DNA from 2 places in the Paenibacillus sp. FSL P4-0338 genome. Region 2 is predicted to be linked to the other one. Evidence: riboswitches for the same ligand, from Rfam matches in the RefSeq annotation. Region 2 holds a riboswitch; the other holds the start of a gene.
The links. A riboswitch is a leader RNA that binds a small molecule or an ion and turns the genes downstream of it on or off. The one in region 2 is predicted to bind S-adenosylmethionine.

Region 1: linked by a shared signal. The riboswitch ahead of MKZ07_RS17445 (methionine ABC transporter ATP-binding protein) and the one ahead of metA (homoserine O-acetyltransferase MetA) in region 2 are both predicted to bind S-adenosylmethionine.

Annotation. Positions count from the first base shown of each region.
Region 1 covers NZ_JBBOCG010000001.1:3,964,360-3,968,390, forward strand. Annotated here, with positions in the region: gene MKZ07_RS17435 (MetQ/NlpA family ABC transporter substrate-binding protein) at 1-683, opposite strand, end outside; gene MKZ07_RS17440 (methionine ABC transporter permease) at 742-1,410, opposite strand; gene MKZ07_RS17445 (methionine ABC transporter ATP-binding protein) at 1,410-2,426, opposite strand; SAM riboswitch class I at 2,529-2,664, opposite strand; gene MKZ07_RS17450 (Cthe_2314 family HEPN domain-containing protein) at 2,756-3,502, opposite strand; gene MKZ07_RS17455 (UbiD family decarboxylase) at 3,529-4,031, opposite strand, start outside.
Region 2 covers NZ_JBBOCG010000002.1:2,078,488-2,082,518, forward strand. Annotated here, with positions in the region: gene MKZ07_RS33020 (HRDC domain-containing protein) at 1-23, shown strand, start outside; gene corA (magnesium/cobalt transporter CorA) at 195-1,130, opposite strand; SAM riboswitch class I at 1,558-1,689, shown strand; gene metA (homoserine O-acetyltransferase MetA) at 1,806-2,723, shown strand; gene MKZ07_RS33035 (aminotransferase class I/II-fold pyridoxal phosphate-dependent enzyme) at 2,772-3,938, shown strand.

The DNA of each region.
Region 1 (4,031 bases), on a different contig from region 2:
GCATCCTTGGTAGGAGACAGCTTAGCATCCAGTGCAAAGTTGGTGTTGATCAGCGCCAGGTCTACTTCATCCAGCTGACGGGGCAGCATGGCTGCATCCAGCTCAATGATATCCAGCTTCTTGGCGTTCTCAGTGATATCCGCTTTGGTAGAGGCAATATTGGTGTCATCCTTCAGCTTGATCAGGCCGTTCTTAGCCAGCAGAATCAATGCGCGTCCGCCGTTCGTTGCATCATTCGGAATTGCAACCTTTGCACCCTCTGCCAATTCGTCAATCGATTTGATTTTTTTGGAATAAGCGCCAAATGGCTCTACATGAACAGCAGTTACAGATACGAGATCTGTGCCGTTCTTGGCGTTCTGATCATCCAGGTAAGGCTTGTGCTGGAAGAAGTTCGCATCGAGCTGCTTCTCGGCAAGCTGTGTATTGGGAAGAATATAATCTGTGAATTCTTTAATTTCCAGCTTAATGCCTTGGGCTTCAAGCAGTGGGGCAATCGCTTTGAGGATTTCCGCATGCGGTACAGGAGAAGCACCAATAACCAGGGTTACCGGGTCCGCAGCAGGCTCTGTAGTCGGTTCTGTAGCAGCAGAATTCGTGGTGTTATTGGCCTTGTTGTTTCCGCAAGCGGCAAGCACCAATACCAAGGTCAGGCTGAAGAATGTAAGCAGTACTTTTTTCATCTGTAAATCCCCCTCTAATCCATATGTTTTATTGAATAAGGCTATATGTGGACGTACCTTATTTCCGTGTAAAATGTCTTACCAGCCGGTCACCGGCCATTTGCAGCAGTTGGACGAGTATTACTATCAGTGCCACTGCGATAATCATAACTTCCTTCATATAACGGTAATAGCCGTAACGGATCGCCAGATCCCCCAGACCGCCGCCGCCAATAAATCCCGCCATGGCAGTATAAGAGACAAGGGTCACTAAAGTAATGGTTATTCCGGCAAGCAAGCCCGGACGAGCCTCCGGCAGCAAGACGCGCATCACGATCTGCCCGGTGGATGCCCCCATGCCCTGCGCTGCTTCAATAATTCCCCGGTCAACCTCCCGCAGCGCCGTTTCCACCAGTCTGGCGAAAAAGGGAGCCGCACCGACCACCAGTGCCAGAATGGTTCCGCGCACACCGATGGAGGTGCCCATAATGATCTTGCTGAGCGGAATCAGGGCCACCATGAGAATGATAAACGGAACGGAACGCAGGATATTTACGATAAATGATAATGCCGAGTAAACAGCTCTGATAATAGTGTTATTTGATCTCCCCCATAAATATAGCATAATTCCGAGCGGTAAACCAAGGATAATTGTGAATAATCCTGAAATAACTACCATGTTAAGTGTAGCCACCGTTGCATCGAGCATTTCTGCCCAATCAATCTTATTAAAATCCAGTCCGCCCATCAGGAAATCACCTCCACATCAAGACCTTGCGCTACTAACTCCGTAAGCGTGGCTTCAACCGCATCGGCAGGTCCTTCGAACCGTACAATCAGCTGCCCGTAAGGAACATCCTTGATCGTTGAGATCGTGCCATGGAGAATGGCGAAGTGAACCCCTGTTCCTTGAACCACCTGTGAGAGCGTGGATCCGTAAGTCTTTTGCCCGAGAAAAGTGATTTTGACCGACTTCGTGTAGCCTGGGTGCACAGCATCAATTGCTTGCCGGAGCGGTCCATCCGACTGGGTCTCACTGCGGATGAATTCCCTGGTAACCTCATGCTTCGGCTTCAGAAATACCTCGGCCACTTCACCCTGCTCCACAATACCGCCTCCATGGATCACGGCAACACGGTCGCAGATGCTCTGAATCACATGCATCTCATGTGTAATCAGCACGATGGTCAGATGGAATTTGCTGTTGATATCCATCAGCAGGCGAAGAATGGAGTCTGTCGTCTGCGGATCAAGCGCCGAGGTCGCTTCATCGCATAACAGAACGTCCGGATCACTCGCCAACGCCCGGGCGATCCCGACACGCTGCTTCTGTCCGCCGGATAGCTGAGCCGGGTACTTATTCCAGTGCTCCTCCAGTCCAACCAGGGCGAGCAGATCTTTAACCTTTTGTTCAATCTCATTCCTTCCGGCTCCGATCAGCCGCAGTGGAAACGCGATATTATCATAGACTGTAGCCGATGAGAGCAGATTGAAATGCTGAAAAATCATCCCGATCTTGCGCCGCTGCTCTTGCAGCTGTCTCTGGCTAAGCGCTGTAAGCTCCACACCGTCCACCCACACCTCGCCCGCAGTCGGGCGCTCGAGCAGATTAATGCAGCGGATCAGCGTGCTTTTGCCGGCCCCGGAGTGACCGATCACCCCGAAGATTTCACCCTTCTTAATCGACAGGCTCAGCGCAGAGAGTGCAGTTGCCTGCTTACTGCCTTTGCCGTACACCTTGGTTATATCCTTCAATTCTATCAACCGCTGCGTCCCCCTTCTGTTCTAGCTTCCATCATTGCAATAAAAAGACCCCCTACGATCCATGCAGATCGCAAGAGGCCCTGTGTGTATAATGACAATGCCTTCTCATCTGCCAAATACCCCAAAACCGGCGGCATTGTAGGAATTAGCACCATGACATTTGGGTACAGCGTAAAGCTGTATTCAAACCGGTTGCCGGGCTTCATCGGGCCTATCCCTCCGCCGCTCTCGATAAGATAATAGTATGAAGTTATATATTCCGTATCATGTCAGAAGTTAATGTATGCCTAAGTATATTCAGTTTCGAGTTTTTTGTCAAAGGTAAGTTTTTACGAACGGGCATGCCCGGATTTCGGGCCTGGGACCGCTAATTTCTTGTGCCATTGCGCATTCCCGTACTTGTATGCGGCTGCCAGTGATTGGCATACCATCTCCAGACTCTGCTTCAAATCCTCCAGATGGCTGTCCAGATCCTCCAGACGGATCTTATCATGCAATCCCTGGTGACGCTGCCAGAGATCGTCGGTCATCTCCGCGTTCATGTAATGGATCTCGGCATTCCGCCGCTTGCGCAGATTCTCCACCGGCTCCCGGTAGGAATTCCTGATCCGCTCCAGTTCGTCCGCCAGCGGATGATGCGCATGAAGCAGCTGAAATTGCCTCAGCACCGTAAAGTAGGAGAAATGCGTTTTCACCTTGCCTGTATTGAGATTGTACAGATTGTTCAGCACCGTGCCCAGCTTGTCCAGCAGCGAGAAGACACGGATGAAGCCATCCTTGTAGAAATACACATATCTGGCGTACTCCCCCTGCTCGGTGGACGACATATCATCCATATAACCGGCTATTACTGACTTCCGGAAAAAGGCGGCTGCGAACCAGCTCTGCTCCAGCTCATCCAGAGAGGAGATCAAGCCCCGTGTCCAGATTTCCAGCTTGCGGTATTCATGGTCATGGTCTTCATGTGCCGCCATCTCCTTGCGCAGCATGGAGGCAGCCTTCGCCATGGATTCCATAGCTTCAGCCAGCACACCGCTGTTCACGCGGGGCGGCTCTCCCAGTAATGTCCGCAGCATATTTTGACCCTCCTTAAAGTTCACTTCTACGCTAGAGGAAAATAATGATTCCAATTGCGGTCTACCCGCTTCGCAATATCCTCGCTCGGAGCCAGCTCCTCCGGGTATCCCGGCTTCATCCGGGCATCTATAATGATCGGCAGCGTATAGCTGACACTGCCCCGTTGTACCCCAGCCGCCGAATAAATATCGTCCGCTGGATTGAAGCGGGTGAATACAGACCACAGGAATGAGGTCTGCGTGCTTACCGCCTCTTCCGCCTGATCGACCAGCACAATCAAAGGCCAGTCGGTCTCCCTCTCCTTGAAGGCAGCCACCAGCCGTTCCGGCAGCTCCGGGTCCTCTTCATAGGATGCACCGGAAACGGCTAAACATCCTCCGCAATAAGGCACAGCGGCGGTGATTGATGGGAGCAGCCCCTCTGTATAGGTCTTTGGCAGCTGACGGACCGGGCTGCCGATGCCCGCCATCACAGCCTTACTGCCATGGTTCAGCTTGCGTCCAGTATAATCCAGCGTATCCATGGAGG
Region 2 (4,031 bases):
TTGGAATGGCTGCCCCTTTGTAAGGGGGTGACCGGCGGCCTGAAGCGGCCCCAATCTGCGGTCCTGATGACCGGGATTTTTCATCGGCGCAGACGCATTACATACTGGTGACATACCAAAAAGACGAAGGCTCCCCGGGTCCCGGAATAACCGGGTATACGGTGCCTTCGTCCTTCGTATTCGTCCGCTCTGCTTCATAGCCACTCCTTCTTACGGAAGATAATGAGCATTCCGCAGCCTAGCGTCACCATGACGGCAATGACGCCATAGTAGCCGTACTCGGTGTGGATCTCCGGGATATTGTCAAAGTTCATGCCGTAGATCCCGGTAATCACGGTCAGCGGCATGAATATAGTGGTAATTGCCGTAAATACACGCATGATTTCATTAGCGCGGTTCGCAATACTGGACTGATAAGCTTCACGCAAGTTACCCATGAGATCGCGGTACGTTTCGAAGGTTTCAGAGATCTTGACCGCATTCTCATAGATATCGCTGAAATACTTCTGCAGCTGATCGTCGATCAGGCGAAGATCCTTTTTGTTGAGCGTGTTGATAACTTCCTTCTGCGGGCCGAGCATCTTCTTCAGCCAGAGAATCTCACTGCGCAGACCAATGATCTCGCTCAGATGCGATTTCTTGGTATGCATGAGGATGTCTTCCTCCAGCTTCTCGATCCGCGCTTCAATCCGGTCACCGACCGAGAAGAAGTTGTCGACAACGAGGTCGATCAGCAGATACAGGAAGCGGTCAGGCGTACTGACCTCCTGCTCCCACAGTACGGGCTTCAGGACACGAAGCTCATGGATCTTCTGCTTCGTAACGGTAATAATATAATGTCTGCCAAGGAATACGTTAAGCGCACGGAGGAAAATTTCCTCATCATCGAACCGGATGCTGTTCACCACGATGAAATAATGACTCTCATAAATCTCCAGCTTCGGACGCTGATCCTCTTCACTAAGACAGTCTTCCACAGCCAGATCATGCAGTCCGTATATAGGCTGAAGCTCTACAAGGTCCTCCACATCGGCATCAATCCAGTAGAACCCCTCAGCAGGGGGCGTTAATGTTTCTTCAATGTTGTCAACAGGCGTAAAAACCCCTGCATTCACCAGCCGGATTTTCATCTGATTCACTCCTTATGTCCCTGGTCTTCTCCAGGGGTATGCTAATTTCAGCACACGGAAAAAATCAGCTTGGCCGGTGGTACAATCATGGATGAAGGCCAAAAGACGGTCCGAGAGCATGAAGAAAAAGGGCTCCCGCCGCCGGCAAGCTGATGTTAATCCTGTGTGGTTGTTCATTCTGCACGCATATTCGCGAGCCCGGGTCGCCTTCCATTGTTCTCTCACCTCTTCTTTTCGCCGTTTATTTTGGTTGAAACACTTGTCTAGTATAACGCCGGGATATGGGTCTTACAAGAGAAATTGTTTTCTGTCATAAGGCCCCTTCAGCATTGTATGGACTTGACGAAAAGGAGGTTCATGATTTAAAGTGAAATTTAAGAAAAAGCATCTTTCGGATGCTTAAGGTTATTCAACTGAATACAGCTAAATCTTATCAAGAGCAGGTGGAGGGACTAGCCCGATGAAACCCGGCAACCGGCGTGTGAGCGCACGGTGCTAATTCTTGCGGAAGCTTTGCAGGGCGTTATTCGTCCGGCGGAAGTTCTCTGGCAGATGAGAGAGGCGCATATGACTGCATGATATGACCTTTCTCGCCCGGGAAAGGTCTTTTTTCGCTACCCTGCCTCAGGTTGAACCACCAAGTGGAACCCCATTTCAGTTAAGGAGTGAACAGCAATGCCTATCAAAATTCCCGACAGCCTGCCGGCCAAAGAAGTGTTATCCGGTGAGAATATTTTTGTAATGGATGAAAGCCAGGCTTTCCATCAGGATATCCGTCCCCTGCGGATCGCCATCCTGAATCTGATGCCTACCAAAGAAACTACTGAGACCCAGCTGCTGCGCCTTATCGGGAATTCCCCGCTTCAGGTGGATGTTGTTCTGCTGCATCCCAGCTCCCATACGTCGAAGAATACTTCGGCTGAGCATTTGAAGAGCTTTTACAAAACCTTTGATGAGATCAGCCACCGCCGGTTCGACGGCTTGATTGTAACGGGCGCTCCCGTAGAACAACTTGAATTCGAGGATGTCAACTACTGGGAAGAGCTGAAAGTGATTTTTGAGTGGAGCAAACAGAATGTAACCTCGACCATGCACATCTGTTGGGCGGCACAGGCAGGACTGTATCATCACTTTGGTGTGCGCAAGGTGAGTCTGCCGGACAAATGCTTCGGAGTGTTTCCGCATACGATGAGCCATAATAATGTCAAGCTGCTGCGCGGCTTCGATGAAGTGTTCCATGTTCCGCATTCCCGCCATACCGATGTCTCCCGTGAAGATATTGAGCGGAACCCGGAGCTGCAGATTCTGGCAGAATCCGAGGAAGCCGGGGTGTACCTGGTGGCTACGCATGACGGGAAGCAGATTTTTGTTACCGGACATTCGGAATATGATCCCTTCTCGCTGAAATGGGAGTATGACCGGGATATCGCAAAAGGGCTGGAGGTTGCCTTGCCGAAGCACTATTATCCCAAGGATGATCCGACGCGTACTCCGCCGGCAGTCTGGCGCGCCCATGCCAACTTATTATTCGCTAATTGGCTCAATTACTATGTATACCAGGAGACTCCTTACGATATCGGGGCATTTATCTAAGAGGTTAACTTATTCTTAATAGAAGTAATTAATCAGGAGGCAATGGAGATGGATGAGAAACTGAGAATTGAGAGCAGACTGGCACAGATTGGTTCGATGGAGGACCCCGCCACCGGGGCCATTAATTACCCGATTTATCATGCGACGGCTTTCCGTCACCCTAGACTTGGGCAGAGCACAGGCTTTGACTACATCCGCACCAAAAATCCTACCCGCTCTGTCCTCGAAGAAGCGGCAGCGGCCCTGGAATCCGGGGATGCCGGCTTCGCCTGCGCTTCCGGTATGGCTGCGCTGACTACGGTGTTCACCTTGTTTGGACAAGGGGACCATCTCATTGTGTCGCTCGACCTGTACGGCGGAACCTACCGGTTGCTGGAACGGATTCTCTCCAAATACGGCATCAGTGCCTCCTATGTAGATACGAACGATCTGGATGGACTGGAAGCAGCCCGCCAGCCGGGGACAAAAGCCGTATTCATTGAGACGCCGACCAATCCGCTGATGATGATTACGGATGTCGAAGCCGTATGTACCTGGGCCCGCCGTCACGGGCTGCTCACGATTGTAGATAATACGCTGCTGACTCCGTTCTTCCAGCGCCCGCTGGAGCTTGGAGCAGATATCGTGGTTCACAGTGCGACTAAGTATCTGGGCGGGCATAACGATGTGCTGGCTGGGCTGATTGTGACCAAGGGCGCAGAATTGTCTGCTGAAATGGCCGTCCTGCATAACTCTCTGGGAGCGGTTCTCGCGCCGAATGACAGCTATCAGCTGATGAAAGGTATGAAGACCCTGGCGCTGCGCATGGAGCGGCATGAGAGCAATGCCCTGGCCATCGCCCGTTATCTGCAGAAGCATCCGGCTATTGCCGAGGTCTTCCATCCGGGTCTGCCGGACCATCCGGGCTATGCCATTCAGAACCGCCAGTCCTCCGGCAACACCGGGATCTTCTCCTTCAAGGTAAAAGAGGCCAGCTATGTGGAGCCGCTGCTCCGCCATATCAAGCTAATCGCCTTCGCCGAGAGTCTGGGCGGTGTCGAATCGCTGATGACCTATCCGGCGATACAGACTCATGCCGATATTCCGGCTGAAATCCGCGATGCTGTAGGCGTGGATGACCGACTGCTGCGCTTCTCTGTCGGCATAGAGCATGTAGATGATCTGATTGCGGATCTCGGACAGGCCCTGGAGGCCGCCCGGAGCGAGCTGGAATAAGGCGATGCGCCCCGGACCTGGACCGGCATGCGGGATTCGCAGAACGTACAAGCAGCAGTGCCTTCGGGCGCTGCTGTTTAATTTTGCCTGGGA